Regions from separate parts of the Proteus vulgaris genome, predicted to be linked through region 2. Evidence: predicted binding sites of a transcription regulator. Region 2 holds the regulator's gene; the other holds the start of a gene.
The links. The regulator sigma-54, encoded in region 2, starts transcription at its own class of promoters, with help from an activator protein. The targets are predictions, from matches to a motif close to GTTGGCACANNTTTCGCTNT.
Positions count from the first base shown of each region.

Region 1: glnA (glutamate--ammonia ligase) is a predicted target of sigma-54. The motif match lies at 10,374-10,393, and genes of this name have one in related genera.

Region 1 is NZ_CP090064.1:4,102,343-4,118,954, reverse strand. It holds gene LW139_RS19455 (Tex family protein) at 1-1,773, shown strand, start outside; gene LW139_RS19450 (CsgG/HfaB family protein) at 2,254-2,928, shown strand; gene LW139_RS19445 (DUF4810 domain-containing protein) at 2,953-3,306, shown strand; gene LW139_RS19440 (DUF799 domain-containing protein) at 3,303-3,959, shown strand; gene hemN (oxygen-independent coproporphyrinogen III oxidase) at 4,822-6,195, shown strand; gene glnG (nitrogen regulation protein NR(I)) at 6,216-7,640, opposite strand; gene glnL (nitrogen regulation protein NR(II)) at 7,651-8,697, opposite strand; gene glnA (glutamate--ammonia ligase) at 8,883-10,292, opposite strand; gene typA (ribosome-dependent GTPase TypA) at 10,652-12,487, shown strand; gene yihX (glucose-1-phosphatase) at 12,979-13,596, shown strand; gene dtd (D-aminoacyl-tRNA deacylase) at 13,664-14,101, shown strand; gene fabY (fatty acid biosynthesis protein FabY) at 14,138-15,052, shown strand; gene rluF (23S rRNA pseudouridine(2604) synthase RluF) at 15,247-16,128, shown strand; gene LW139_RS19390 (hypothetical protein) at 16,210-16,449, opposite strand; gene LW139_RS19385 (AsmA family protein) at 16,537-16,612, opposite strand, start outside.
Region 2 is NZ_CP090064.1:555,665-572,276, reverse strand. It holds gene mlaD (outer membrane lipid asymmetry maintenance protein MlaD) at 1-145, opposite strand, end outside; gene mlaE (lipid asymmetry maintenance ABC transporter permease subunit MlaE) at 149-928, opposite strand; gene mlaF (phospholipid ABC transporter ATP-binding protein MlaF) at 932-1,744, opposite strand; gene LW139_RS02810 (calcium/sodium antiporter) at 1,988-2,968, shown strand; gene kdsD (arabinose-5-phosphate isomerase KdsD) at 2,987-3,961, shown strand; gene kdsC (3-deoxy-manno-octulosonate-8-phosphatase KdsC) at 3,989-4,546, shown strand; gene lptC (LPS export ABC transporter periplasmic protein LptC) at 4,563-5,141, shown strand; gene lptA (lipopolysaccharide ABC transporter substrate-binding protein LptA) at 5,122-5,655, shown strand; gene lptB (LPS export ABC transporter ATP-binding protein) at 5,662-6,387, shown strand; gene rpoN (RNA polymerase factor sigma-54) at 6,447-7,928, shown strand; gene hpf (ribosome hibernation promoting factor) at 7,952-8,239, shown strand; gene ptsN (PTS IIA-like nitrogen regulatory protein PtsN) at 8,389-8,856, shown strand; gene rapZ (RNase adapter RapZ) at 8,936-9,790, shown strand; gene npr (PTS phosphocarrier protein NPr) at 9,787-10,059, shown strand; gene rnk (nucleoside diphosphate kinase regulator) at 10,235-10,645, shown strand; gene pmbA (metalloprotease PmbA) at 10,763-12,091, opposite strand; gene yjgA (ribosome biogenesis factor YjgA) at 12,279-12,839, shown strand; gene LW139_RS02740 (barstar family protein) at 12,902-13,195, opposite strand; gene LW139_RS02735 (ribonuclease) at 13,195-13,695, opposite strand; gene tldD (metalloprotease TldD) at 13,773-15,218, opposite strand; gene nit1 (deaminated glutathione amidase) at 15,215-16,075, opposite strand; gene yhdP (AsmA2 domain-containing protein YhdP) at 16,072-16,612, opposite strand, start outside.

The DNA.
Region 1 (16,612 bases), 840 kb from region 2:
TCCAAAGTAGTGGAAGGAAAAGAAGCCGAAGGTGCGAAGTTTAGTGATTATTTTGACAGTCATGAGCCGATTGCCAATGTTCCTTCTCACCGTGCGTTAGCCATGTTTCGTGGTCGTAATGAAGGTATTTTACAATTATCACTTAATCCTGATCCGCAATTTGAAGAAGCACCTAAAGAAAGCTACGGTGAACAACTGATTACAGAGCATTTAGGATTACGCTTAAACAACCAACCAGCGGATAGCTGGCGCAAAGCGGTTGTAAGCTGGACTTGGCGTATTAAAGTTTTAATGCATATTGAAACAGAATTGATGAGCCAATTACGAGAAAAAGCGGAAGAAGAAGCTATTAATGTTTTTGCTCGAAACCTAAATGATTTACTGATGGCGGCACCTGCGGGTATGCGAGCCACTATGGGGCTTGATCCTGGTTTACGTACCGGTGTGAAAGTTGCCGTTGTAGATAGCACTGGTAAGTTAATTGCAACCGATACGATTTATCCACATACAGGCCAAGCTGATAAAGCGGCTGCCAGTGTCGCGGCGTTATGTATTAAGCATAATGTTGAACTGGTGGCGATTGGCAATGGTACTGCTTCTCGTGAAACCGAACGCTTTTTTGCTGAAACAGTAAAACGTTACCCAGACGTCAAAGCACAAAAGGTAATTGTGAGCGAGGCGGGAGCGTCCGTATATTCTGCATCAGAGCTTGCTGCTAATGAATTTCCTGATTTGGATGTGTCTATTCGTGGTGCGGTATCTATCGCTCGCCGTTTACAAGATCCGTTGGCTGAGCTTGTAAAAATTGATCCTAAATCAATTGGTGTTGGCCAATATCAGCATGATGTTAGCCAAACATTATTAGCCAGAAAACTTGATACTGTTGTTGAAGACTGTGTGAATGGTGTTGGTGTGGATTTAAATACAGCGTCAGTACCATTATTAACGCGAGTTGCGGGGCTTAGCCAATCTATCGCTCAAAATATTATTAATTGGCGTGATGAGAACGGCCGCTTTATTGATAGAAAACAGTTACTCAAAGTCGCACGCTTAGGGCCAAAAGCCTTTGAGCAATGTGCAGGATTCTTGCGCATTCGTGATGGTAAAAATCCGCTGGATGCGTCAACAGTTCACCCAGAAGCGTATCCAGTTGTTGAAAATATCCTGCAATCTACGCAGCAAAAGATTGACGATTTAATGGGAAATAGCGCTTTGATCTCACAGGTTGATGCAAGAGCGTTTATCACAGAGCAATTTGGTCTACCAACAATTAATGACATCTTAAAAGAGTTAGCAAAACCAGGGCGCGATCCTCGTCCTGAGTTTAAAACTGCGACTTTTGCTGAAGGTGTCGAAACAATGAATGACTTAGTTAGTGGCATGATCCTTGAAGGAACCGTGACTAATGTGACTAATTTCGGTGCATTCGTTGATATCGGTGTACACCAAGATGGCTTGGTTCATATCTCCTCTTTAGCTGACCGATTTATTGAAGATCCGCATACTGTGGTAAAAACAGGTGATATTGTTAAAGTCAAAGTTCTTGAAGTTGATTTAGCTCGTAAACGTATTGCATTAACTATGCGTTTAGATGAAGTTGCTGGTGATAGTGAAAATAGACAATCATCACCGAGTAATAGTAATAATCACCCTAGAAATAATAAAGGGCAGAAGCCAGCTCGTAATAACCGCCAATCAACAAATAGCGGTAATAATGCGGGAAATAGTGCAATGGGTGACGCGTTAGCCGCTGCATTTGGAAAAAAACGCTAATAACACATTTATGGTTATGGTGTTAATGAGCTAGAGGCTCTAACGTTGTTGAATGTGGTGTCATGAATATTGATGGCACCACATTTTTTTATTTTGCCTTATTCAAGCTATTTTCTAATAACAAAACATTGATAAAGAAGAGTGCAAACTAAATATCCTCTCATTTACTTTTTATTTTTAATCGGTTTGGTTTTAATCTGACTTAAGCGATATTAAAAAAATAATAAATAAAGTATTCTCTATTTCATCTCTATATTTATTTATTATTGTTTTTATCATCTATCTTCTATTCTCCCCATCGCTGATTACCTTTATATTATAAATATGAGTTGATCGTCTTATAACCTTATTACTAATAAGGTTTTTAAGTGAACTTCTATGAGCTAAAACTGAAAACCATTTTTTCTGTTTATATCAACTCTATTTTAATTAATAGAATGAATATCTATAAGTTTATTTCACCTTTATTAGGTTATTTATATGAATTTAAATAAATTATCGCTTGGCTTGATTTTAGTTTCTGCAACATTACTTGCAGGGTGTGCTTCAGAGTCTTCTCGCTCTTTAGATGTTGCTAAAGTTGCAACCTATAATACGACTTATACAGGGACAAAAAGCGCTATTTCAATTGGTAAGTTTGATAACCGTTCTAGTTATATGAATGGAATATTCTCTGATGGTGTTGATAGATTAGGTAATCAATCCAAAACCATTTTAATGACACATTTACAACAGACAGGGCGTTTTAATGTATTAGATAGAGCTAACTTATCTGAATTAAAAGAAGAAGCGGGTATTAAAGGCCAAAGCCAGCAATTAAAAGGTGCAACCTATGTTATTACTGGTGATGTCACTGAATTTGGTCGTAAAGAAGTGGGTGATCGCCAATTATTTGGTATTTTAGGCCGCGGTAAAACTCAAGTTGCTTATGCCAAAGTGAATTTAAACGTTGTGAATGTAAACACATCAGAAGTGGTGTTCTCATCTCAAGGTGCAGGTGAATATGAACTTTTTAACCGTGAAATCATCGGGTTTGGTGGAACAGCAAGCTATGACTCAACACTTAACGGTAAAGTGCTTGATCTCGCTATTCGTGAAGCGGTTAATAATTTAGTGGCTGGTATTGAGAGCAATGCTTGGCAGCCTTCAAAATAATGCTCATTTTATAAGGATATAACAATGTTAAAATCATTAATGAGCCTTGCTTTTGGCGCACTATTATTAACAGGGTGCGCAAGTGGCCCTAAACCGCTTTATAACTGGGATAGCTATCAACAAGTGGTTTATCAACACTATCAACAAAGTGAAAGTGACCCTCAAGCACAGATTGATACATTAAAGAAAAGTATTGAACTTTCCCGCGCTAAATCATTAGGTATTCCACCAGGATTACATGCACATTTAGGCATGTTATATGGTGCAACAGGTGCATTAGATTTAGCGATGGCTGAATTTAATGAGGAAAAAGCACTTTACCCTGAATCAGCAGAATTTATGGATCGCCTGATGAAAAACAAAGGAATGCAAAAATGAGTCGTTTATTTGCTTTAATGTGTTTTGCGTTTGCGTTGGTATTAACGGGTTGTGCTCAACCTGTCAAAACAGATTACACCGCCTTTAAACAAAGTAAGCCAAAAAGTATTTTAGTTTTAGTGCCACAAAACCACACAACAGAGGTTGGTGCGGGGCATAGTTTCTTATCTCAAGTGACGTATCCTTTGGCTGAAGCGGGCTATTATGTTTTCCCAGTTGCGGTCGTTGAAGAGACATTTAAGCAAAATGGTCTATCAATGGCTGGAGATATTCACGCAGTAAGTCCGAATAAATTGCGTGAAATCTTTGGTGCTGATGCGGTTTTATACTTAGATATCACTGAATTCGGCACGTCATACCAAGTTATTTCCAGTGATACACGAGTCACTGTTAGCGCTAAACTTGTTGATCTCCGTAATGGTGGTGTGTTGTGGAGCAGTTCTGCAACCGCATCAAGTACAGAGACAGAAAGTTCATCAAGCAGCTTAGTGGGAATGTTGGTTTCTGCTGTTGTGAATCAAATCGTTAATACCGTTTCTGATAAGAGTTACCAAATTGCAGGAATAACCAGTGTGCGGTTACTTTCAGCAGGTAAAGCAAATGGTATTTTATACGGCCCTCGCTCACCTAATTATGGTAAAGAAGCAAAATAATTTAATGCTATAAATTAACCATAATAAAGAAAAAGGCTCTGTTTTATGTGATCATAATAAACAGGGCCTTTCTATTTGTTATTATCAAATAATAATAATTCTTATTAGCTATTAAAGGAATGCAGATATTTTAATCAAAGAAATTAGATTAATAACAAAGAAAATAAAATAGAGGGTTATTTTTATTGAAAAGAGAAACCATCCTTGGTTGCTAGTCCGTTTCCTTCCATGGTTAATAATCCATAATTCGGGTATATAAAAGAGACTGATAAAATAAGAGAATGGTCAATTAAAATAAGATAAGGTATGGGGGATGCTATCTTTCCTTGTAATATAGCGACCTTTATTCTTTAAATGACTCTCAAATTTAAATCAAAACACGACTGAGTTGGATATTAATCAATGTTTTGTCCTAGGGTATGTAATATTATAATTTAGGTAAAGATATAATTATTACTATTATTGCAACCATCGAATTACGAGAGAATAAAAAAATAATAAAATTAATATAACGAGATATTTAATTAATTTAAATCGTATTTTGAGTAATATATCGTTTTAAACTCTGGGTAAAAGTTGAGAAGCGTTATTTTAAAATAATAAAGCTTAACTAACATGTTGAATAAACTTAAATTATTCATGAATATCTTTAATGAGTAAGACTATTTTTATGTAATGTGATTTATATCACATATTGTATTCAGGCCGGATAGCCTATGAATAAGAAGATAAGGGGATTTATACGATACCCCTTTCGATCATATTCAGTTCTCGATTTATTGGTTACACTATTATTTCAGATATTCATAATGTCTGTTTGCTGGTATGAGATATCAGCGGTTCACTTTTGGAAGGTAGAGGCATGTCAGAACAAACAATTATTTGGGATCTTGACCTGATCCATAAGTATAACTATTCAGGTCCTCGCTATACATCATACCCAACAGCATTGGAATTTAATCAACAATATGGTGATGCTGATTTTATCAAAGCGACTCAACGTTATCCTGAGCGCCCTTTATCACTTTATATCCATATTCCTTTCTGCCATAAGCTGTGTTATTTCTGTGGTTGTAATAAAATTATTACGCGGCATAAACATAAAGCAGACGAGTATCTTGATGTTTTAGAAAAAGAAATTATTAATAGAGCTCGTTATTTTAAAGACCGAAAAGTGACTCAAATGCATTGGGGTGGGGGTACGCCTACTTTTCTGGATAAGCAACAAATTAGTCGATTGGTTTCGTTATTACGTCAGCATTTTCATTTTGTCGATAATGCAGAGCTTTCTATTGAAATTGACCCGCGTGAGATTGAATTAGATGTTATCGATCATTTGCGTAATGAAGGCTTTAACCGCCTGAGTATGGGCGTGCAAGATTTCAATAAAGAAGTACAACAAAAAGTAAATCGTGAGCAAGACGAAGCATTTATTTTTGCATTAGTAGAGCGTGCGCGTGAAGTGGGTTTTCACTCTACTAGTATTGATTTAATTTATGGCTTACCTAAGCAAACCAAAGAGAGTTTTGCCTTTACATTAAAACGTGTCATTGAATTATCGCCAGATAGATTAAGTGTATTTAATTATGCTCATTTGCCTAATTTATTTGCGGCTCAACGTAAAATTAAAGATGAAGATCTCCCTTTAGCGGAAGAAAAATTAGAAATATTACAAGAAACCATTTCTACGCTAACGACAAATGGCTATCAATTTATTGGAATGGATCATTTTGCTAAGCCTGATGATGAATTAGCGGTTGCTCAGCGCAAAGGCATTTTACATCGTAATTTCCAAGGATATACCACTCATGAAGAGTGTGATTTATTAGGTATGGGTGTTTCTGCAATTAGTATGTTAGGGGATAACTATGCGCAAAATGAGAAGGTATTGAAAGAGTATTATGCGCGTGTAAATAGTGAAGGTAATGCACTATGGCGAGGTTTATCACTGACTAATGATGATTGTATTCGCCGTGATGTAATTAAAACCTTAATTTGTAATTTTAATTTGCATTTTTCTGATATTGAAAAAATGCACGATATTGTCTTCCATGACTATTTTAAAGAAGATTTAGAATTACTTGTGCCAATGAAAGATGATGGTTTAGTTGAAATAACAGCTGATGGCATTCAAGTGACACCAAGAGGACGTTTGCTTATTCGTAATATCTGCATGTGTTTTGATACCTATTTACGAAATCAAATGCGCCAACGTCAATTCTCACGTGTAATTTAATTGATGAAGGGGGTAGAGGATCAATATTCCTCTATCCCTAATTCTTTTAATTTTCGGGTTAATGTATTTCTGCCCCAACCTAATAATCGTGCGGCATCTTGTTTATGGCCTTGTGTATAGGCTAGGGCGCTGAGTAAAAGTGTCCGTTCAAACTGAGGTAATGCATTCGTTAGGATATTGTCTTTTCCTTCAGCTAATGCTTCATCTGCCCATAATGAAAGATGTTGTGACCAATGTTGAGATGAAGCAATTCGACTGATATTTTTTGCTTTCTCATCGGGTTGGCGAATTTCTTGTGGTAAATCTTGAGGCATAATTTCTTGGCTTGCCGTCATTACCGTTAACCAGCGACACACATTCTCTAATTGTCTTACGTTACCTGACCAGTTGTATTCCATCATTATTTGCAAACTTTGCTGATGAAGCGCTTTGGCTTCGACGCCTAATTCTTTTGCTGTTTTTTGTAGAAAATAGCGCGCTAAGCTGGGAATATCTTCAGTTCTATCACGTAATGGTGGTAATTGAATGCGTATTACATTAAGTCGATGATAGAGATCTTCACGAAAATCACCCGCTTGAACGCGTTTTTCTAAGTCTTGATGTGTAGCGGCAATAATACGCACATCAACTTTAACAGGAGCATAACCGCCTACTCGGTAAAATTGTCCTTCAGCAAGCACTCGTAGTAACCGTGTCTGAATGTCGAGAGGCATATCACCAATTTCATCAAGAAAAAGAGAACCCCCATTTGCTTGTTCAAATCGCCCTTGGCGTACTTGAGACGCACCTGTAAATGCCCCTTTTTCATGACCAAAAAGCTCTGATTCAATTAAATCTTTAGGAATTGCCGCCATATTGAGAGCAATAAAAGGAGAAGAAGCTCTTGGGCTGTGGCGATGTAATGCATGTGCGACTAGCTCTTTTCCGGTACCTGATTCACCATTAATAAGTACACTGATTGAGGAGCGAGAAAGTCGACCAATAATACGGTAAACCTCTTGCATTGCAGGTGCTTCACCAATCATATCAGAAACAGATTGCAGAGTAGGTTCAGTCGTATTGGGCTGTTTTTGCTCGCGATAATGCGTAATTGCACGATCAATTAATGCTAAGGTTTCATCAATATCAAAGGGTTTCGGTAAATAATCAAAAGCCCCTTGTTGATAAGCATTTACTGCGGCATCCAGATCAGAATGCGCAGTCATAATTATCACGGGTAAAGTAGGGTAGCTTTCTTTAATGATTTTAAGAAGAGATAAACCATCGATATCAGGCATACGAATATCAGATAGCAAGACATCTGGCATTTCTGTATTGAGGGCGTTAAGTACATCATTTGCATGTTCGAAAGTTTTACATACAAGGCCTTCACGAGAAATTGCACGTTCCAGTACCCAGCGAATAGAGCTGTCATCATCGACAACCCACACATTTCCTTTTTGCATTAGTTATCTCCTACTTAATTGGTAAATAAATAGAAAATTCGGTATTCCCAGGCCAACTGGTAAATTCAATTTTACCTGCATGCTGATCCACTAAATTACGCGCAATTGATAATCCCAATCCATTTCCTCCTTCTCTACCGCTTACCATGGGATAAAAAAGAGTATCTTGTAAGTGAGAAGGGATCCCATCGCCAGTATCAATTACATCAATACGAGCAACAAGGCGATGACGCTCACCATGGAGTGTGACTTGAAAAGCAGTACGGGTACGCAAGATAATCGTCCCTCCTGTTTTTTCAACGGCTTGTAAAGCATTGCGTGTAATATTTAGGAGTACTTGTTCTATTTGATCTGGGTAATGTGATAACTCAGGCAAACTGGGATCGTAATCTTTTAACAAGGTGACATTGTCAGGGCATTCAAGTGAAATAAGTTGAGCCACTCGCTCAACAACATGATGAATACTCTGATATGTTTTTGTTCCTGGGTGTTGTGGGCCAAGTAGTCTGTCCACCAGCACACGCAGGCGATCAGCTTGTTCAATAATAACTTGCGTATATTCTGTTAAGGCAGGATCGGGCAATGATTTTGCCAGCAATTGTGCCGCGCCCCTTAACCCACCTAACGGGTTTTTAATTTCATGTGCCAGCCCCCTAACCAATTCCCTCGCTGCCATTTGCTGTGCTTGTTGTATCTGCTCTTGGCTTAACCGGCGTTGACTATCCATAGGCGCCAGTTCCAGCAAAATGTGTTGCTCGGAAATAGGTTGGGCACTGAGCGACATTGTGTGTGATTGGTTATTAACAACCAATATCACTTCATTGTCAGTAAAGCTTTGTCCACTCGCTAACGTTTCACGCATTAAATCAGCATCAAAAGAGTAATAGCTGAATAAGGCAGTAAAAGGCGTTTCAAATAATTTTCGGCGGCTTTGTGCTAAAACCTGTAACGCAGAATGATTCGCATAACAAATAATAAACTCTTTGTTGATAACCAATACTGAGTGTATCAATGAGTCCAAAATTAATGTGTTATCAGGTAAGTCTGCCGTTTCCATATTGAATACCTCTTTGCACCATTTTAGTGCATCTTACCTTTATTGCATTAATGAACCAATGCGTAAGTGAATAGACGGACTCCTTAAGTGGGAGAAAAGTGCCCATCCGAAGATGGGCAAAATAGCTTCACGGCAAAAAAAACAGTTTTACATCTTGGCTTAAGTTTTTATCGGTAAAACTTATCTTAAGCGCTGTAATACATTTCAAATTCAAGAGGATGTGGAGCCATACGTACACGTTGAACATCTGCACGTAATAATTCTAAATAAGCATCAATAGCATCGTCAGTAAATACACCACCACGAGTTAAGAACTCACGATCGGCATTCAGTGTATTTAATGCTTCCTCTAGTGAACCTGCGACAGTTGGGATCTCTTTGGCTTCTTCTGGTGGTAAGTCATAGAGATTCTTATCCATAGCATCACCAGGGTGAATTTTATTGATAATTCCATCAAGACCAGCCATTAACTGAGCTGCAAACGCGAGATAAGGGTTTGCTAAAGGATCAGGGAAGCGTACTTCAATACGGCGTGCTTTCATGCTGGCAACCACTGGAATACGAATTGATGCCGAGCGGTTACGTGCGGAGTAAGCCAACATAACAGGAGCTTCAAAACCCGGAACTAAACGTTTATAAGAGTTAGTTGTTGGGTTAGTAAACGCATTGAGTGCACGAGCATGTTTGATAATACCGCCGATGTAATACAGCGCCATTTCAGATAATCCGCCGTATTTATCGCCCGCGAACAGGTTTACACCGTTTTTAGACAGTGACATATGGCAGTGCATACCTGAACCGTTATCACCCACGAGAGGTTTTGGCATAAAGGTCGCTGTTTTACCAAATACGTGAGCTACATTTTGTACCACGTATTTATAAATTTGGGTTTCATCTGCTTTTTTGGTCATGGTATTGAAGCGAGTCGCCACTTCGTTTTGACCTGCTGTTGCCACTTCATGATGGTGTGCTTCAACCACTAAGCCCATTTCTTCCATAATGTTACACATGGTAGAACGAATATCTTGTGATGAATCAACAGGTGGCAGTGGGAAATAACCGCCTTTAACCATAGGGCGGTGCCCTTTGTTACCGTCTTCATATTTTGTGTTGGTGTTCCAAGCTGCTTCAATATCGTTGATAGCGTAAGAAGCACCTGAAATATCGTTTTTAAAACGAATATCATCAAACAGGAAGAATTCAGGTTCTGGCCCAAATAATACGGTGTCTGCAATACCACTTGATTTTAAATAATCTTCAGCACGCTTTGAAATAGAGCGTGGATCGCGGTCATAACCTTTCATTGTGCCCGGTTCTAGCACATCACAACGAATAATCAGGGTTGGATCTTGAAAGAATGGGTCGAGCATTGCGGTTGTTGCATCTGGCATCAGTACCATGTCTGATTCGTTAATGCCTTTCCAGCCACCAATAGAGGAACCATCGAACATTTTTCCTTCTTCAAAGAAATCATCGTTAACCTGATGAGCCGGAATAGTAAGATGTTGTTCTTTACCGCGGGTATCAGTGAAACGTAAGTCAATATATCTAACTTTATGTTCTTCAATCATGGATAACACATGTTCAAGGGACATAGGAACTCTCCTGGCGAATGGTTTTATTGAGTGCAGTGGCCTTACACATTTTTCGGTGAATTTTTTGCTCACCTAAATTCTATTGCGAAAAGCATGCCAACTTATCTAAAAAGGGATATATACTGTATTGATGAAGTTTAGTGTAGAATATCTCCTGTGATTTTTTAATTATTGCACAAAGTTGGTGCAAGTTAAGCCTAATTAGTTGCACTATTTTGGTGCAAACGAACGGATGCTACTAAATTCTGAGGCGTGAAAAGGATCACAATTCAATTAATTGCATATTGTTAAGCAATCATTATTGTGATCTTGTTTAGTCTCTCGTCTAAAGCGTGTACAATACTGCGCTTATTTCTACAATGCCTGAGGCAAATTTTGTGATCGAAAACTTGCGTAATATCGCCATCATCGCCCACGTTGACCATGGTAAAACAACTATCGTCGATAAATTACTACAGCAATCTGGTACGTTCGGTGAACGTGAAACCGTTGCTGAGCGCGTGATGGACTCAAATGATCTCGAAAGAGAGCGCGGAATTACTATTCTTGCGAAAAATACAGCGATTAAATGGAATGACTATCGTATCAATATCGTAGATACCCCAGGACACGCCGACTTCGGTGGTGAGGTAGAACGCGTTATGTCTATGGTAGACAGCGTTCTATTGCTGGTTGACGCGATGGATGGCCCAATGCCACAAACTCGTTTTGTGACACAAAAAGCATTTGCTAACAACTTAAAACCTATTGTTGTTATCAATAAAGTTGACCGCCCTGGTGCGCGTCCAGACTGGGTTGTTGATCAGGTATTTGACCTGTTCGTAAACTTAGGTGCAACTGACGAACAACTTGATTTCCCAATTATCTATGCATCTGCATTAAATGGTATTGCGGGAACAGATTACAATGACATGGCTGAAGATATGACTCCGTTATATGAAGCTATTGTCAAATATGTAGAGCCACCAAAAGTGGATCTGGAAGGCACATTCCAGATGCAAATTTCTCAGTTGGACTACAACAACTACATGGGTGTTATCGGTATCGGTCGTATTAAGCGTGGTAAGGTTAAACCTAACCAACAAGTGACTATCATCGATAGCGAAGGTAATACCCGTAACGGTAAAGTCGGTAAAGTTTTAGGCCATTTAGGCTTAGAGCGTATCGAAGTTGATGTTGCTGAAGCTGGCGATATCATCGCAATCACTGGTTTAGGTGAACTGAATATCTCTGATACGATTTGTGAAGTTGGTGCTGTTGAAGCGCTACCTGCATTAGCCGTTGATGAACCAACTGTTAGCATGTATTTCTGTGTTAATACTTCACCATTCTGTGGTCGTGAAGGTAAATTCGTGACTTCTCGTCAGATTTTAGATCGTCTGAAAAAAGAGTTAGTCCATAACGTTGCATTACGTGTAGAAGAAACTGAAGATCCAGATGCATTCCGTGTATCAGGTCGTGGTGAGCTTCACCTGTCAGTTCTGATTGAAAATATGCGTCGTGAAGGTTACGAATTAGGTGTATCTCGTCCTAAAGTTATCTTCCGTGACATTGACGGCCGTAAACAAGAGCCTTTCGAACAAGTTACTATCGACATTGAAGAACAGCACCAAGGTGATGTGATGCAAGCGATGGGTGAGCGTAAAGGCGAAATGCGCGATATGCAACCAGATGGTAAAGGACGTGTACGTTTAGACTACATTATCCCTAGCCGTGGTCTGATTGGTTTCCGTACTGAATTTATGACCATGACATCAGGTACTGGTTTACTGTATGCAACATTCAGTCATTATGATGATGTTCGCCCAGGTGAAATCGGTCGCCGTAATAACGGTGTTATGATCTCTAATGGCCAAGGTAAAGCTGTTGCTTACGCACTGTATAGCTTACAAGACCGCGGTAAATTATTTGTTACTCATGGTGCAGAAGTTTATGAAGGCCAAGTAATTGGTATTCATACTCGCTCTAATGACTTAACAGTAAACTGTTTAACAGGTAAAAAGCTAACTAACATGCGTGCTTCTGGTACCGATGAGGCGACAACGCTGACTCCACACCTGAAACAAACATTAGAACAAGCATTAGAATTTATTGATGACGATGAGTTAGTTGAAGTAACTCCGCAGTCTATCCGTCTGCGTAAGCGTTATCTGTCAGAAAATGATCGTCGTCGTGCTTACCGTAGCAAAGACTAATTCATTATTCTGATAACATAATTCTTAGGGCGCGTTAGCGCCCTGAGTTTATACTCGTCATACTTTAAGTTACAGGGGTGTTGATTACACTCAACTAGTCGAGTTACATAGTTTATCTATGTTCCCCGCCTATCTGTAATTCAAATTATTTAGAGTATAGGTACTATCAGTACTATAAGACGAATGCGGTGGTTTATTTACCATCGCATAAGTTTTTCTTCCTCAAGTTAAATTTACAACTTAAGTGTTGTTTATCACTCAAAATACAACTTATAAGTTGTTTTCTGGTATCAATATCAAAAATCATCATCCACCCTATTATGCATTATAGATAATGATGCTTTTAGTCTCATTTTTCGTCTCTCCCTATTCTGGTTTTATGTTTTACAAAAAAATTAAGTGTGATTATTGTACTTTTTTAGCGTTTAAGCCTGTTCAGTAAAGCGATTTATGATTAAAGTAAAATGAGTTTTCTATTATGGAGAGGATTTATGCTTTATATCTTTGATATGGGTAATGTGATTATTGATATCGATTTTAACCGGGTATTCGCAGTATGGAGTAAACTCAGTGGTGTTCCATTAGCGAACATAAAAAAGAACTTCACCACAGGAGAGATCTTTAAATTACACGAACGCGGCAATATTACAGACATCGAATTTGCAGAAGAAATCAGTTCAGAATTAGGCATGAATTTAAGCTTTGAACAGTTTGCTGAAGGATGGCAGGCTATTTTTATCGCAGTTCGCCCCGAAGTCATTGATATAATGAATAAATTAAGAGAGCAAGGACATCGGGTTGTGGTATTATCAAATACTAATCGCTTACACCAAGATTATTGGCCAGAACACTATCCTGAAATTGCAGCTTCCGCAGATTTTCTCTATCTATCTCAAGATATTGGAATGAGAAAGCCTGATCCTGAAATCTATAAATATGTTTTACAGTCTGAAGATATTGAAGCACAAGATGCCGTTTTCTTTGATGATGTAAAAGCCAACGTTGATGCTGCCATTGCTGTGGGAATAAAAGGTGTGCATGTCATTGATAAACAAACCATCATTGACTATTTTAAAGATTATGATTTTTCTCTCCCGGTAGAAGAATAATGCTATTGTAAGGATAACAATATATTGAATTTGTTATCCTTTTTTATTGATTCATTTTGGAGAGAGTATGATCGCGTTAATTCAACGAGTGACACAGGCAAACGTGGATATTGCCGGTGAAACAGTGGGCGCTATTAATCAAGGCTTATTGGTTTTATTAGGTGTAGAGAAAGACGACAACGAACAGAAAGCCAAAAGATTATGTGAAAAAGTGTGCGGTTATCGCATCTTTAGTGATGAAAACGACAAAATGAACCTAAATGTGCAACAAGCTGGTGGCAGTTTATTAGTTGTCTCTCAATTCACTCTTGCCGCAGAAACACAAAAAGGAATGCGCCCAGGATTTTCAAACGGCGCGCCGCCAGAATTAGCGAAAAATCTCTATCACTACTTTATTGAACAGTGCCAGCTACAAGGCTTAGAAACGCAAACAGGCCAATTTGCCGCAGATATGCAAATCACACTGACTAATGATGGCCCTGTTACCTTCTGGTTGCAGGTATAACGTCAAACATGTAGTGATGTAAAAAGGAGCTCAGATATGTACCATTTACGAACCCCAAAAACAGAGGCCGAATTTGAGGCTTATTATGCTTTTCGTTGGGAAATGCTTCGTAAACCTCTACATCAACCTGAAGGCTCTGAAAAAGACGGGTATGATACCTTTGCTCATCACCAAATGGTTGTTGATGAAACAGGGCAACCCGTTGCAATTGGGCGACTTTATATTAATGCGGATAACGAAGGGGCTATCCGCTTTATGGCGGTACACACTGATGCGCAAGGTAAAGGCTTAGGTACTCTTGTTGCCATGGCGCTAGAGTCATTAGCTCGCCAAGAAGGTATAAAACGGATCGTGTGCAGTGCAAGAGAAGAGTCTGTAAGCTTCTTTGAAAAATTGGGTTATGAAAATTGTGGCCTAGTTACAGGTCCGCAAACAACACCCATAAAGCATTTCTTTATGAAAAAAAGTATTGAGTCCTTAGATGATATTCTTCATCGGCCTGATTGGTGTGCTGAATTACAAAAACAGTGGCATCAACATATCCCATTAAGTGAAAAAATGGGATTACGCATCACTCAATATACGGGAACTCGTTTTTATACCACTATCCCAGAAGCGGGAAATCAAAATCCCCATCACACCATTTTTGCTGGTAGCCAATTTTCACTTGCCACCTTAACAGGTTGGGGATTGATTTGGTTATTAATGCAAGAGCATAAATTACAAGGTGATATTGTGCTGGTGGATGCCCATATTCGTTATCGTAAACCTGTTTCTGGGCGTCCTGCTGCCGTTGCTGATATGGAAAATTTAAGTGGTGATTTAGGACGATTAGCAAAGGGGAGTAAGGCACGTATTAAGTTAGATGTCGATATTTGCGGTGATGAAGGAGTTGGTGCTGTTTTTAGTGGTACTTATATTGTTTTACCTGCACAAAACAAGCAATGTTAGGTGGTTAAAGTTAATTAATTGAATTTAATGATTTTTTATCTTTTTTGCGTTAAAGAGTGTGGATAATTAATTTATACTTTAATGCTTATCTTATTAGGTGAGCCACAAAATTCCATCCTTTAGGGCGAGGAGAATGGCAAAGTGTTTCTATCGCGATCCAATTGATGTATATTTCGCAGTTTACGGAGGGAAGCATGGACACCAATTTATCTACTCGTCTTAATAAATATATCAGTGAAAGCGGGATCTGCTCACGTCGTGAGGCTGACCGTTATATTGAGCAAGGACTTGTCCTTATTAATGGCAAACGCGCTGGTATCGGCGATCAAGTATTTGCTGGCGATGAAGTCAAAGTTAATGGTCGATTGATTGAAGCACAAGATAATTCTGAGCTGGTGCTGATTGCGCTGAATAAACCTGTGGGTATTGTCAGTACCACAGATGATGGCGAAAAAGATAATATTGTTGATTATGTTAACCACAGTACCCGTATTTTTCCAATTGGCCGTTTAGATAAAGATTCACAGGGATTGATTTTCCTGACTAACCACGGTGATTTAGTCAATAAAATCTTACGTGCAGGTAACGATCACGAAAAAGAGTACCTTGTGACAGTGAATAAACCGATCACCGATGAGTTTATTCATGGAATGAGTGCAGGCGTTCCTATCATGGGACAAAAAACCAAGAAATGTAAGGTGAAGAAAGAAGCACCAATGGTGTTTCGTATTACCTTAGTTCAAGGGCTAAATCGCCAAATTCGCCGTATGTGTGAATATTTTGGTTATGAGGTCACTAAGCTTGAGCGTATTCGTATTATGAATGTGAGCTTATCGGGATTGCCTGTTGGTGAATGGCGTGACCTGACCGATGATGAACTGATTACCTTATTTGAAGCGATTGAAAAATCAACGTCTGAAGCACCACCAAAAGCAAAACAAAGTAAACCTAAAAAACAAATCAGTAGTAATGCAAAAACCTTGGGTATTCATATTCCTCAAACAAAAACCAAAGAAACGGAAAATAACTCTCGTAAGCGCTTTGTTCAACCGGGTCGAAAAAAGAAAAAACGCTAATTTCATCTCTGTAGATGCGATAAAAACAAAAAAACACCTGAAAGGGTGTTTTTTGTTTGTTCTATTTAGGCATCAATAAAATTAGTCTAAATTCAACTCATCTAATTTATTTTGGCGACGTTCAAGCACAATCGCTGCAAGTTCGGCATCCATAACCCGTTCAATTAAGGCGTCATAGTCTTCTTTAGAGAGGCAATAGAACAACGGAGTTTTGTTGTCATCACACACAAGCAGTGTGCTGTTATCTTCAAGTGCAGTTAAAGGAGATTGTTGAAACGTGTTTAAAGATATTTTTTCAGGGGAAAAATCTTCGTCAGACATGAAAACTCCACAATAAAGAAAAGGGCAATAGCGCATTGTAACGCTTTTTATTAAGGGAGCAATCCGTGCTCCTGCGAAAGATCAATATTATAGATGATTAATTATTTCACCATTTTGTATTTCTGAATTGAGTATTTGTTGCTCACCTTTACTTCCAGTCAAC
Region 2 (16,612 bases):
TATTACCGAAGCTGGCATAAACGCGATAAGTTGGTTGATTACCCATTTCTTTAATATCAGCCACTTTTAGGCATAAGAAAATCACAGCGGCTAGCGCAATCAGAACAAATAGACCAACCCAAACTTCAATTTTTTTACTTTGCATGACTTAGTTCCCAAACATCAGTGCTGTTAGCACAAAATCTAAACCCAATACGGCTAACGATGAATGAACAACAGTACGTGTTGTTGCTCTGCTAATCCCTTCTGATGTTGGGATTGCGTCATACCCGTTAAAGAGCGCTATCCAAGTGACGGTAATGGCAAAAACGACACTCTTAATAAAGCAATTCACTAAATCTAATCGCCATTCAACGGCACCTTGCATAGATGCCCAGAAAAAGCCTTCATCGATCCCTTTCCAATCCACACCAACAATGGCACCACCCCAAATACCGATGGCAACAAAAATAAGTGAAAGCAATGGCATGCTAATTAAACCGGCCCAAAAGCGGGGTGCAACGACTCGCCGTAAAGGATCGACTGCCATCATTTCTAAACTAGAAATTTGTTCTGTGGCTTTCATTAAACCAATTTCCGCTGTTAATGCAGAACCTGCTCGGCCTGCAAATAATAATGCGGTTACCACAGGGCCCAATTCTCGTAACAAAGAGAGAGCCACCATCATGCCAAGACTGGCTTCAGCACTAAATGTTGTCAGTACAAGATAACCTTGTAATCCCAGCACCATGCCAATAAATAGACCAGACACCATGATGATTAATAAAGATTGAACGCCAACGTTATACAGCTGCTTCATTAAAAGAGGCCACTGTTTACGGAATTCTGGTTTACCGACTAATGCACGAAAGAGCATAATGCCAGCTCTACCGAATGTTGCAAAAATCGCTAACGCTCTAGCGCCAATACGAGCTAATAAATTTACCACGTACTAATTTCCTCGTCCTAATAGGTCGTCCTGATAATCTCCCGCAGGAAAACGGAAAGGTACCGGGCCATCAGCAATTCCATCTAAAAACTGTCTGACTTGCCTATCTGGGTTGTCCTGTAATTCTTTTGCACTACCTTGAGCAATAACTTTTTGCTCCGCAACAATATAAGCGTAATCGGCAATGCTCAACACTTCAGGTACATCATGAGAAACCACAACACACGTCACTCCGAGTGCATGATTTAACTCATCAATCAGCTTAACAAGTACGCCCATAGTGATAGGATCTTGCCCAACAAAAGGTTCATCAAACATAATTAATTCGGGATCAAGCGCAATGGCTCTGGCTAATGCGGCTCTTCGAGCCATACCACCTGATAACTCAGAAGGCATTAAACTTGCAGCACCACGTAAACCCACGGCTTCAAGCTTCATCATCACCGTTGTACGTATAAGCGCTTCAGGTAAATTTGTATGCTCTCTTAGTGGAAAGGCTACATTTTCAAATACATTCATGTCGGTAAAAAGGGCACCAGACTGAAAAAGCATACTCATTTTCTTTCTTGCGTGATACAACGCAGAACGTGATAGCGCCGGAATATTATCGCCATCAAACCAAATTTCGCCGCTATCAGGAAGAATTTGTCCTCCCATAAGGCGTAATAAAGTTGTTTTACCAATCCCAGAAGGGCCCATAATTGCAGTCACTTTTCCTCTAGGTACAACAAGGTTAATCTCAGAAAAGATCTTCCTACTACCACGAGTGAAGTTCATATTGCGCACTTCAATTAGATTGTCAGATTGTGCGTTCATGAATAAAACATCCTCAAGCCTGTCTGCATAAACAAATTTTTACGCTATTTTGGCAGGTCATTCGTTATGTTACAAAGAAATCACCACTATTTAGCAATTTATTGCACGGTTAATTTTACTTTTCGTGCTTGGCTAGTCAAAATATGGTGAATTAGCAAAACCTTTTGACAAAATGTTTTTTTATCAGCCCTGTCTTATTGGTTTTTTCTTTCTTTACTTGCTCATTGTCGGAAAACTGATGGCATGTTGATTACTTTGTCTCTTTTAATTTTTGGATTGATGCTACTTGTTTATGCATCAGACCGATTAGTCTATGGTGCGAGCGTTTTTGCGCAATCGTTAAAAATTCCCCCCGCCGTTATCGGTATTTTAATTGTAGGCACTGGCACATCATTACCTGAACTTTTTGTTTCTACCGATGCCTCGGTTCATAATTTACCTGACATTGCTATTGGTACTGCTATTGGTTCTACACTTACCAATCTTCTTCTTATTGCGGGCATTGGGGCGATGCTCTACCCCATGAACATACAATCTGCAGTACTGAAAAAAGAGCTTCCATTGATGATTATCGTCATCATGCTGGTGGGTATTATTTTATCTAGTGGAAACCTAGGGCTGAGAGAAGGTACTTTGCTCTTTTTTATTGGTTTTGCATCTATCTTTCTCATGATAAAAACGATGCATAAAACACTTACACAAGAGCGCCATGTATTACCTTTAGAAACCTTAACCCGTTTTGAATTACAGACAAATCCTCGTAATTCAGTTGCTCTTTTTTGGGTCGTTATTGCCTTACTGATTATTCCAGTTGCGACTCAAATGATATTAGATAATGTCTTTATTCTAATGCAACAGTATCATCTTAGTGGCCTTTTTGTTGGCTTAACCTTGCTATCTATTGGAACAAGCTTACCTGAATTAGCGACAACCATTGTTGCAGCGCTAAGACGTGAAAATGAATTAGCTTTAGGAAATATTATAGGTGCTAATATTTTTAACCTGACATTTGTGTTAGGAATGCCAGCATTACTTTCACCAAGTACATTTAATATCAATACGTTTTATTTTAGTTTTGCTGTACTTGGTGTGGCTAGTTTATTGTTCTCTATCTTTTCCTTAGGGCGGAAACGGCGCCTTAATCGAGGAAAAGGGATATTCTTATTAGTTTGCTTTATTGTTTATATTACGGTGTTGTGCGTTGCACATTCTCTCTTAACCTAAAATAAATGGTACAAAAAAATGACCGAGTTTGATTTTCAGCAAGCGGGCAAAAAAGTCCTTCATATTGAACGTGATGGGTTAGCTGAACTAGAACAATATATCAACGATGATTTTACGCTTGCCTGTGAAAAGATTTTTCACTGCCAGGGTCGAGTGATTGTGATGGGTATGGGTAAATCTGGCCATATTGGGCATAAAATTGCTGCAACATTTGCCAGTACAGGAACACCTTCTTTTTTTGTTCATCCCGGTGAAGCAAGTCATGGCGATTTAGGCATGGTCACAGAAAAAGATATTGTTCTAGCGATTTCAAACTCGGGTGAAGCCAGTGAGATCCTCGCCCTCATTCCGGTTCTGAAACGCAAACAGATAACACTGATTTGTATGACACGCACTCCTCAAAGTACAATGGGGAAAGCGTCTGATATTCATCTTTGTATCAAAGTTCCTAAAGAAGCCTGCCCTTTAGGACTTGCTCCCACAACAAGTACAACAGCAACATTAGTGATGGGTGATGCGCTGGCCATCGCACTTTTACGTGCGCGAGGCTTTACTGCTGAAGATTTTGCCCTTTCTCATCCTGGTGGTGCATTAGGTCGTAAATTACTCCTTCATGTGAGTGACTTAATGAATAAAGACGCTGATATCCCTCGCGTTACTAAAGACGCAACGTTACGCGAAGCACTTGTTGAGATTACCCGTAAAAAATTAGGTATGACGGTAATCTGCGATGATAGTATGTTGATTAACGGTATCTTTACTGACGGTGACTTACGACGCATATTTGATTTAGGAATTGATCTTAACAATGCCAAAATCTCTGATGTGATGACAAGAGGAGGTATTCGTATTCGCCCTGATTGTTTAGCCGTTGAAGCACTAAATTTAATGCAAGCAAAACATATCACCTCGTTGTTAGTAACAGAACAAGATAGTGATATCCTGTTAGGTGTTTTACATATGCATGATCTATTACAAGCCGGTGTTGTATAAGCTAGTCATAACGTTCGAAGGATAAAAATGAATACAATGATAGAAACTTGTTATGGTGCAGTAAGCGAGCAAGTCATCAAAAAAGCAGAAAAAATCCAATTGCTGATTTGTGACGTTGATGGTGTTATGTCGGACGGACTCATTTATATGGGCAATAATGGCGAAGAGCTAAAAGCTTTTAATGTCCGTGATGGGTATGGCATTCGTTGTTTGCTTACATCAGGCATTGAGGTTGCTATCATTACAGGCCGTCAATCTAAGCTGTTAGAAGATCGTGCTAAAACGCTTGGCATTACATATCTTTACCAAGGTCAGCATAATAAGCTTTTGGCGTATCAACAACTGTTAGATACACTAAACCTTAAACATGAACAAACTGCCTATATTGGTGACGACCTGATAGATTTACCTGTAATGGAAAAAGTTGGACTCTCCGTCGCGGTTGCCGATGCACATCCATTACTCACACCTCGGGCGGACTACGTTACTCGCATTATGGGTGGGCGTGGTGCAGTACGAGAATTATGTGATTTAATCCTTTTAGCTCAAGGTCGGCTTGAAGAAGCTAAAGGTCTTTCGATTTAACGTATAACGACACAGAATGAATAAATTAAAATCCTGGTTTACCTTAATTCTTGCAATTATCGCCCTTGGGCTAATTGGCTGGAACTATACTAACAACACTGAATTCGGTGATAGTGAAGTTGTTGATGATGGTCAACCAACTTATCAATCTAAATCATCGATATCTTTTGTTTACGAGCCAACAGGTATACTTGGATATAAACTCGTTGCTGATGATGTCAAAAACTATGCTCAGCAAAAGTTTACATGGTTTACTAACCCTGTCTTAACCACTTATTCGCCGACAGGGGATGCAACATGGACCGTGCGCGCCAATAAAGCCAAGCTAACCAACAGTAAAATGCTCTATCTTTATGGCGATGTTCAAATTGATAGCTTAGCGGATGACTCTCAACTACAGAGAATAAGCACTGATAACGCTATCGCGAATTTGGATACACAGGATGTTTCCTCTGATGATGAAGTGACTATTATCGGCGTCGGACTGAAATCAGTCGGCTTAAAAATGCGAGGCAATCTGCGCGAGAAACACGCAGAGCTGATTGAAAAGGTAAACACCTATTATGAGATCCCAAATGAATCAAAAAATCCGTAATACACTGATTATCGGTACATTATTAGCAATAAGTGTACCTGCGATGGCGCTTAAAGATGACACGCAACAACCTATCGTTGTCAATTCAGAAAAACAGTCGCTTGATCTAGAGAAAAATGTCACGACATTTACACAAAATGTTGTAATTAAACAAGGATCTATCGATATTCGTGCTGATAAAGTCGTTGTTACACGCCCTGGTGGTGACTCTAAAAAAATCGTCATTGAAGCATTTGGTAATCCCGTAACTTTTTATCAGTTACAAGATGATGGCAAACCTATCAAAGGTCGTGGCGACAAGATGACCTATGAAATGGATAAAGAATTGATGACCTTAACGGGTAAAGCCTATCTTGAACAATTAGACAGTAATATCACTGGTGATAAGATCACTTATCTCGTCCCAACTCAGCAAATGGAAGCATTTAGCGGTAAAGGTAAACAAGTTACCACTGTTTTACTGCCTTCCCAGTTGCAAGAGAAAGGTACTGGTGCTAACAACAAAGGTAAGTAACACTTTATGGCGCTGTTAAAAGCTGAAAATTTAGCAAAAGCATACAAAGGGCGCACCGTTGTCGGTGATGTTAGCCTGAATGTTAATTCAGGTGAAATTGTAGGCTTACTTGGCCCTAATGGTGCCGGTAAAACAACAACATTCTATATGGTTGTCGGCATTGTCGCTCGTGATGCAGGTAGTATTACTATTGATGATGAAGACATCACTCTGTTACCGTTACATGAACGTGCGCGTAAAGGAATAGGCTATCTACCTCAAGAAGCCTCTATTTTTAGACGGCTAAGCGTTTATGACAACATTATGGGAATTTTAGAAATTCGCCATGATTTAACACCAGAGCAGCGAAAAGATCGTGCAGAAGAGCTATTAGAAGAGTTCAATGTGAGCCATTTGCGTAACAGCTTAGGGCAATCATTATCAGGGGGCGAACGCCGTCGAGTTGAAATTGCACGTGCGTTAGCTGCAAACCCTAAATTCATTTTATTAGATGAACCTTTTGCTGGTGTTGATCCAATTTCAGTATTGGATATTAAAAAAATTATCCAGCATCTACGTGATTATGGATTAGGTGTACTGATTACTGACCATAATGTTCGTGAAACATTAGATGTGTGTGAACGAGCCTATATTGTCAGCCAAGGTCACCTTATCGCTCATGGTTCACCAGAAGAAATTCTTGAAAATGAGCAAGTTAAACGTGTTTACTTAGGTGAAGGCTTCCGCCTTTAATCTTAGATTCACTTTTACTCTGTCATGGATGACAACAGCCAAGGACTCATCGCATTATTATGAAACAAAGTCTGCAACTTCGTCTCAGTCAGCAATTGGCAATGACGCCACAGCTACAACAGGCTATTCGTTTGTTGCAACTTTCAACGCTTGAATTACAACAAGAAATTCAGCAAGCGCTTGAATCCAACCCTCTTCTCGAACAAGACGACGATCAACAAGATCCCATTTCAGATGATGCCTCTCATACAGAAAATCAATCTGACTCTACAACAGAAACAACAACTGAAAACGAAGTTGAAGAGTTTGACACACTGGATGCTTTAGAACAAAAAGAGATGCCTGACGATCTCCCATTAGACACTCAATGGGAAGAAATCTACACCGCGGGCACACCTTCTGGTACCAGTAATGACTATATGGATGACGAACTCCCACTGTATCAAGGTGAAACAACAGCTTCATTACAAGATTATCTGACATGGCAGGCTGATCTCACTCCGTTTACAGAAACAGACAGAGCCATTGCCATAAGTATTATCGATGCAGTTGATGAAACAGGATATTTAACTGTTACAACAGATGACATCCTGCTTGGAATGGGCGATGATGAGATAGAGCTTGATGAAGTTGAAGCCGTATTAAAACGTATTCAACGCTTTGATCCTATTGGAGTTGCAGCGCGTGATTTAAAGGAGTGTCTTTTGATCCAGCTTTCTGCTTTTTCAACAGATACCCCTTATCTTAAAGAAACACAGTTGGTCATTAGCCAACATTTAGAATTATTGGGTAATCGCGACTTTCGCCAATTGATGCGCCAAACGAAGTTACGTGAAGAGACATTAAAATCGGTTATTGAGATAATTCAATCACTTGATCCTAAACCTGGATTAAGTATTGATACAAGTGAGTCAGAGTATGTTATCCCAGATATACTGGTAAAAAAATCAGGTGAACGCTGGCAAGTTGAGTTAAATACAGATAGCATTCCTCGCCTACGTATAAATGAAACCTATGCTGCATTGGGTCAGTCAACTCAAAATGAGAGCGATGGAAAATTTATTCGTGACAATTTACAAGAAGCCAAATGGCTGATAAAAAGTTTAGAAAGCCGTAATGAGACATTATTAAAAGTCGCTCATTGCATTGTTGACACACAGCAGGCATTTTTCGAATTGGGTGAAGAGCATATGAAACCCCTCGTGTTAGCGGATATCGCTGAACAGGTTGAAATGCACGAATCCACCATTTCTCGAGTGACAACGCAAAAATTTTTGCATTGCCCAAGAGGAATTTTCGAATTGAAGTATTTTTTCTCTAGCCATGTGAATACTGATAGCGGAGGCGAAGCCTCTTCAACAGCAATCAGGGCTTTAGTGAAGAAACTAATCGCAGCAGAAAATCCAGCGAAACCACTTAGTGATAGTAAACTGGCTGATATGCTCGCAGAACTTGGTATCCAAGTTGCTCGACGCACTGTTGCGAAATATAGAGAGTCATTATCCATCCCGCCTTCAAATCAACGCAAAGAGTTGGTTTGAGCATAATTGAGAAGGAAGACACTATGGAACTTCAAATCACTGGTCATAACATTGAATTAACTGATGCTCTGCGTGATACCGTCAAAGCAAAAAGCGCGAAATTACCTCAGTTCTTTGACAAAATTAATAACGTTCAGGTTATCCTGAAAGTCGAGAAAGTGAATAAAATCGCTGAAGCGACCATTCAAGTTAATGGCGGTGAATTACATGCCTCTGCTGAAGCAGAAGATATGTACGCAGCAATTGATGGATTAATGGATAAACTGGCTCGTCAATTAACCAAACACAAAGATAAACTGAGACAACATTAATTCATTTCCCATTGCGAAATGGGGATACAATCGGCGAAGTTACTGCGTTGTTTATGACTCGGTTCAAGCCAACGCCTAATCAATATCAGTAACAAAAAACCAGATGTCACTTTGTGGCATCTGGTTTGCTGGTCTAAGTGAATAAGACAATGAATAACGATACAAAGATGAATATTAGCGACGTACTTTCTCTGGCATGTACACATAATGATGTACATTGCACGAGTAAAAAGCGCGCGTTAGAAATTATCAGTGAAAATGCAGCAAAAGCACTTAATTTACCCGAAACACTGATATTTGAAGCCTTACTGACGCGTGAAAAAGTCGGTACAACAGGGATTGGGGGTGGTTTAGCTATCCCTCATGGACGTATTGAAAGTGATGAAACAGAAAAAGTAGTTGGTGTGTTTCTTCACCTAAGCGAACCTATTGCCTTCGACGCTATTGATAATCAACCTGTCGATTTGTTGTTCGCATTACTCGTTCCTGCAACACAGTGCAAGGAACATTTACACACACTGTCTTTGATTGCAAAACAGTTGGCAGACAAAAACTTATGTCGCCGACTACGCTCCGCACAAAGTGATGAAGAGCTTTATCAGATTATCACAGAATAACCCCTACGGGTTTGTTGGGACGCGAATAGCATACAGTGGAATGATATTCATCACTGGGAAATTATAGGGGAGCTACCTCATGGTGCTGATGATAGTCAGCGGACGCTCTGGTTCAGGTAAGTCAGTCGCTTTGCGTGCGCTTGAAGACATGGGATTTTATTGTGTTGATAACTTGCCTGTTGATCTTTTACCTGAGCTCGCAAAAACACTGGCTGAACGTGATGCTTCTGCTGCCGCAGTCAGTATTGATGTCCGAAATATGCCAGAGTCGCCGGAGATCTTCGAAAAAGCGCTGGAAAGTTTACCCGCTGAATATTCTCCACAACTCTTATTTTTAGACGCAGATAGAAATACTTTAATTCGTCGTTATAGTGATACACGACGCTTGCACCCACTTTCGACCAAAAACCTTTCATTAGAAATGGCAATTGATACCGAAAGTGATCTGCTTGAGCCATTGCGATCACGTGCTGATCTCATCATTGACACCTCTGAGATGTCAGTCCATGAGCTTGCAGAAATGCTGCGGACTCGTTTATTAGGTAAACGTGAACGTGAGCTGACAATGGTCTTTGAATCCTTTGGCTTTAAGCACGGTATTCCTATTGATGCAGATTATGTTTTTGATGTGCGTTTCTTACCAAACCCACATTGGGACCCTAAGCTGCGCCCGATGACAGGCCTCGATCGCCCTGTTGCGGCATTTTTAGATAGACACACCGAAGTTCATAATTTTATTTATCAAACCAGAAGCTATCTTGAACTCTGGTTGCCGATGTTAGAAACCAATAACCGTAGCTACTTGACGGTTGCAATTGGTTGTACGGGGGGTAAACACCGTTCGGTTTATGTTGCAGAACAACTTGCCGACTATTTCCGCTCTAGAGGGAAAAACGTACAATCACGACACAGAACACTAGAAAAACGCAAATGACCCAATATCGACAAGTTGCGATTAAAAATCGACTCGGCATGCATGCAAGGCCGGCGATGAAATTGTTTGATTTAGTGAAAACATTTCAATCAACCGTCATTTTACGCAACAACGAAGGGGTTGAAGCACAAGCAGATAGTGTAATTGCTATGCTAATGTTAGATTCAGAGCAAGGCAGTCAAATTGATATAGAAGTGACAGGTAGTGATGAAAATGAAGCTATTGATGCTATTATCGCATTATTTGAATCAGGGTTTGATGAAGAATAATCGTAATAGAAAACAATAGATTAGCATTTCTTAACTAAATAACCCGAAAGAGACTGTGATCACTGTCTCTTTCTTTTTTATACAGAACCGCCTATTATCTCTTATATGAGTTTAACAACACCCCCACCTCACCCGTGGGGGTGTTGTTTTGCATTGGAATAAATTGGAGTGTGGTATGACAAAGCCAACAATTATCATCAACGAACTTGATGCTGAACGTTTAGATTCATTGCTAGAGCAACCGGCCTTTGCAGATAGCCCTATTGCTGAAGCCTTGAATGAAGAATTAGATCGTGCTGACATTGTTACACCAGCTGATATCCCTGCTAACATTGTCACAATGAACAGCAAAGTCCGCTTTATGGACTTAAAAAACAATGAAGAACGTACACGTACTTTAGTGTATCCCGCTTCATTAAAAGATAGCACCACTGAACTTTCAGTCATGGCACCAATGGGTGCTGCGCTACTGGGTTTAGCAATTGATGACGAAATCAGTTGGAAGCTGCCTAATGGCCTTGAAACTAAGGTTAAAGTATTAGAAATTCTATACCAACCTGAAGCTGCAGGTGAATTACACCGTTAAGTAGAGCTGAAGGTTCGCGTCTTATTTTTATCTTCTCAAATTGAAAAGCACACTGATAAACGCGATATCTCAGCCCATTGCGGGCTGAGATTAAAGGTTGTGAGGAGTGTCTAAAATTTACTCACCTGCAATACTCATTTCTGGTAATAACAACGATCCACACTGAACATTACTGCGCATCTCAATATCATCCCCCATAGTGGCAATATTAGCCCACATATCTTTTAGATTACCAGCAATAGTCACTTCACTAACAGGGTACTGAATTTCACCATTCTCAACCCAAAAACCGCTTGCACCACGCGAATAATCACCCGTCACGGTACTGACGCCTTGTCCCATCAATTCAGTAACAACAAGGCCTGTTCCCATCTCTTTTAATAGTGCATCAAACGATAAACCTTGTCCTGGAATATACCAGTTATGGATACCACCAGCATGGCCATTACTTTTTAAACCCAGTTTTCTTGCTGAGTAAGAGGTTAATAACCACTCTTGTAATACGCCATCTTTAATGATTTCGGCATCGGTTGTACGCACACCTTCGCTATCAAACGGTGTTGATGCCAGACCTCTCATTAAGTGAGGACGCTCTTGAATATTTAGCCACTGAGGGAAAATTTGCTTACCTAAACTATCGAGTAAACAAGAAGACTCACGATAAATCATACTCCCACTGATTGCCGCAACCAAATGACCAAAAATACCTGTCGCAACATCTGCCGCAAAAATAACAGGAGCTTTCATGGTTGGGAGTTTTCGAGGTGCAAGGCGAGATAAAGTACGACGAGCACACTCTTGCCCTACCCATTCAGGTGATGCTAAATCATCAAAACGACGGCTAATGGTATAAGCATAATCGCGCTCCATATCTTCGCCATCACGAGCAATCACACAACTCGACATTGAATAGCGTGAAGATGAATAGCTTTTTAATAAGCCAAGGCTATTCCCAAATACACGAGTTCCACTGTGGCTATTAAAACTGCCCCCTTCGGTATTAATAATTCGGCTATCACTGTCTAACGCCGCTTTTTCTGCTCTTGAAGCCAGCTCTATTGCCTTATCTGCAGTCACATCAGTTGGATGGTATAGATCAAGGAAAGGTGCATCAAATGCTAATAACTCTTTATCAGCAGGGCCTGCATAAGGATCAACAGAAGTATAACGCGCAATATCCACCGCAGCTTGTACTGCACGTTTAATCGCATCAGGACTTAAATCGGTAGAAGAAGCACTACCTTTGCGTTGTTGTTGATAAACCGTAATGCCTAACGCCCCATCACTGTTAAATTCAACATTTTCAACTTCACCATAACGTGTACTAACACTAATACCTGTTGATTTATTAATAGCGACTTCTGCACTGTCACACAGTTTTTCCGCCAGCTCCAATGCAAGCGAGACGGCGTCTTCAAGCTGTTTTACCTGATCTGAATTATTCATTGAGAACCATTTTTCCTAAGGAGAACATCACTTTTTACTTATTTTTAGCAAAGTAAATCAATTGACAGGTGGTCAACAAGCGATTTTCCCAGTTACAATAGAAGATATATGAATGTTATCACCCGTCGGGCTTTTGGTCATTCACCAAATCACACTCCCGGCTTACTCTGCAACAGGAATTTTTATTATGGCAAAGCAGCCTGAAGAGTGGCATTACCTCAATCCTGAATTTGACGATACTTCGTCAGAAGAGGAAGAAGAGGAAGAAATTATCTGGGTCAGCAAAAGCGAAATTAAACGTGATGCTGAAGCGCTCAAAAAACTAGGTACTGAATTAGTAGAATTAAGTGCGCAAGAATTAGAGCGTGTGCCATTAGATGAGAAATTATTAGCCTCTATTCAATTAGCACAAAAAGTACAGCGTGAAGCGCGCCGTCGCCAAATTCAATATATCGGAAAATTACTGCGCAATGTGGATGAAGATCCGATCCGCCAAGCGCTTGATAAACTAAAAAACCGCCACAACCAACAGATCTTAGTACTCCATAAATTAGAAGATCTGCGAATTCGCCTTGTCGAAGGTGGCAATGAAGTGATTGAAGAAGTCGTCGCTCTTTATCCAATGGCAGATCGCCAGCAATTGCGCACACTTATCCGTAATGCGAAAAAAGAAAAAGAAGCAAACAAGCCTCCAAAATCATTCCGCTTACTGTTTCAATATCTAAAAGATTTATCAGAATCAGCATAAAACCTGATCATCCTGAAAACGCAGTGTCAATTCAGCCTCACTGCGATTTTCAGGGCATATTTTTACTCTAAATTATTTTTGTGTATTTTATGCTCACAATGAAAGCTCAATACGTCTTTACCAAGTGTATTTTGTGCTTCTTGCATCAACTCAACTAAAGGCTGAAAATCGCTGGAATGATGAGGCAAATGCTTGAAAATGATTTTTACGGGTAATTCAATTTCTCCCATTAATACATCCCATAATGCATCTAAGTTATTACCAAAATGCTCATCTAACTGAAATTGCAATGCAAAATCCCGATAAAAAGCATCTCTATCTGCCAGCATCTTAAAATCAAAAACAACCTGTTTCATTAAGGGGCAACCTTTGTCATTGTACGATAATGATCTGTGGTGACATAAATAAGCCCATCATTCGAATAGAGCAATCTATCACTACCTCGATGACCACATTGATAATTTACATCGGCTTCATACCACTGGCGTCCCGCTTCTTCAGGCAACTGTTTTTCACGATTCATAAAACGATCGCCACCAATAGCCCTTCCTGGTAATACTTCACACAAATTACCTGCTTTTGCATTCCAGCCTTTTTCTCTTGCTTGTTTTTTAGTGAGATAAAAATCAGGTAGTTGTTGATGACGTTGCAAATAGTTAGCCACTGCGCTAGCTTGCGTTTTTTCATCGATAGACAGTGGAATTTGTGCCGGCTTATTGGTGCTATTGCTAGATGATGTTGGAATAGAAACTGACGATGAAGATACTGATGTTTCACTTTCGGGAAGCAAGCCCTTATAAAGAACACCAAATAAAACAGCAATAACAATAATAACTGGTAATAAACGTTTACCCATAAATTAGCACCTTCATGATAAAAAACTCCATCAATTGATGGAGTTTAATAAATACACTTAAATAACGATAGCAATAATTAAGCTGTACCACCTACCGTGATTTTATCCAGCTTCAAGGTTGGTTGACCAACGCCAACAGGTAGGCTTTGCCCTTCTTTACCACAAACACCGACCCCCTTGTCTAGCGCAAGATCATTGCCCACCATTGAGACTTGTTGCATAGCTTCAATACCTGAACCAATCAGCGTGGCACCTTTAATCGGTTTCGTTATCTTTCCGTTTTCAATTAAATAAGCTTCAGAAGTTGAGAAAACAAATTTACCCGATGTAATATCAACCTGACCGCCACCAAAATTAGGTGCATAAATACCACGATCAACACTCGCAATAATCTCTTCTGGTGACGATTTACCCGCTAGCATGTAAGTATTGGTCATACGAGGCATTGGAAGGTGTGCATAAGACTCACGGCGACCATTTCCTGTTGGTGCAACCCCCATTAAACGAGCGTTCATCTTATCTTGCATATAACCTTTTAAGATACCGTTTTCGATTAACACATTGTATTGACCCGGAACACCTTCATCATCAATAGCAACAGAGCCACGACGTCCTTCAATTGTGCCATCATCAACTATGGTACAAAGCTCAGAAGTCACTTTTTCACCAAGACGACCTGAAAATACAGAGGTTTCACGACGGTTGAAATCACCTTCTAAACCATGCCCAACAGCTTCATGTAATAACACGCCCGGCCATCCTGCACCTAGTACTACAGGCATTGTTCCAGCCGGTGCGGCAATTGCAGATAAATTCACTAATGCCATCCGCACCGCTTCACGCGCGTAAGTCACAGCATGGCTTTCACCATCAACTTTCATTAAAAAGTAGTCATAACCAAAACGACCACCGCCGCCACTTGCACCACGTTCACGTTTGCCATCTTCTTCCACCAGCACGCTGACAGAAAGGCGAACTAAAGGACGTACATCGGCTGCTAACGTGCCATCGGTTGCTGCAACAAGTACATGCTCATAAACACCGGTTAATGATGCATTAACCTGCTTAACACGTTTGTCTTCAGCTCTAGCAGCTTTATCTACCTCATGCAAGAGTGCAATTTTCTCTTCACGAGAGAGGCTTTGCAGCGGATCATTTAAGCTGTATAGCGGAGAATGTTGAATAGCACCTAAAGTATGGATATGACCATTACCTTTGGCCTGAACAATACTTCGTGCAGCATGCGCACTTTGGTTAAGTGCGTTAAGCGTTAGTTGGTCGGCATAAGCAAAACCGGTTTTTTCACCGTAAATTGCTCTAACGCCAACACCTTGATCAATATTGTAAGAGCCATCTTTAATAATCTGATCGTCGAGGATCCAAGCCTCGTGATAACTTGACTGAAAATAAAGATCACCATAATCAATTTGACGCTGTGCAAGCTGCTCTAGTGTTGATGCTAAATCATCTAAACTAAGTTTGTTTGCTTCCAACAGACTTTCGCTGACAACAGCTAAACTCATAATTCTTCTTTATCCTTAACTTTTTTGATTAAGTGGGTCAGTTTCGGGCGAAAACGGTTATGTTTCACGACCCGTATCTGTTCACGCATACCGTGTAAACTTTCGACACCAACATTCAGCGTTAGCGCACTGACAGCATCAGGATTCTTTTTCAAGACTTTTCCCCAGCCATCAATCGCCATGGTATGACCCCAAGTCCGGCGCGTATCATGTGTACCCACTTGTGCTGGCGCTAAGATAATACACTGATTCTCAATCGCACGAGCACGTAATAAAGGCTCCCAGTGCGCTTTCCCTGTTAAACGGGTAAAAGCCGCTGGTACAGAGATTATCTCTGCCCCTTTTTCTCTTAATGCTTGGAAAATACCAGGGAAGCGTAAGTCATAACAGATCGTTAAACCTAATTTCCCAACGGGAGTATCAACGACGGTTAAGCGCTCACCACGTTGATAAATAGAAGATTCATTATATTCGCCCTGTTCATCATCAATACTCACATCAAACATATGAATTTTATCATAACGAGCGCGAATAACGCCTTCATCATCGAAAACCAAACTACTGCTGGTAATTTGATCTGGGGAGTCTCGACTAATCAAAGGCATAGAACCGACTAAGATCCATACTTTGTAACGCTGAGCCATTTTAGCAATTGCATTTTGCAACGGCCCATCCCCCTGAATTTCAGCGTGTTTATGATAATCTTTAGAGTTCGAAAAAAGTAACGCATTTTCAGGTGTTAATACCAGCTTCACTGAATCGGGTAATTGCTTAATCTGTTGCTCGATTTGCGCCAGATTATTTTTTGTATTTTTTCCGCTACAAAGTTGCAAAAGTGCGACATTAACTTTTTTCATAACGCCTGATTCTCCTTAAGCTGACGCAGTACTTCGTCAATTTTGGGTTGTTCCATAGTTCCGGTCACATGATAACGGATAACTGAAATCTTACTCCAAAGTGGCCCCAGAACCTTTGATGCCGCAAATACTGCGGCGCCTGCAATTGGGTTTATTGCGAAAGCCGTGGCAACACCGACTGTAGCTGAAATCTCAGGGGTGACTACAACCTGTAGATCCATTTGACGTTCAAGTAAATCCACTTTCCCACTTATCGCAATATCAGCAATAACACCATCAACATGAACTCTCTCTGCATTCATAATACCTTGATTAATCGTAATTTCACTTTTAATCGAATCATATTCAAAATGCTCACTGAAAGTATCTCTAAAATCAAACTGCAATTTACGTAAAAGTGCATCAAAACTTACTAGTCGTAGTAATTTACCCGCTTGTCCTACATCGACTTTCTCTATGCGTCCTTTGCCTAAAACAGATTTAATATCACCATTTAAGTTCGCAATATTAAAATTCCACGGTGTATCATGCCATTGT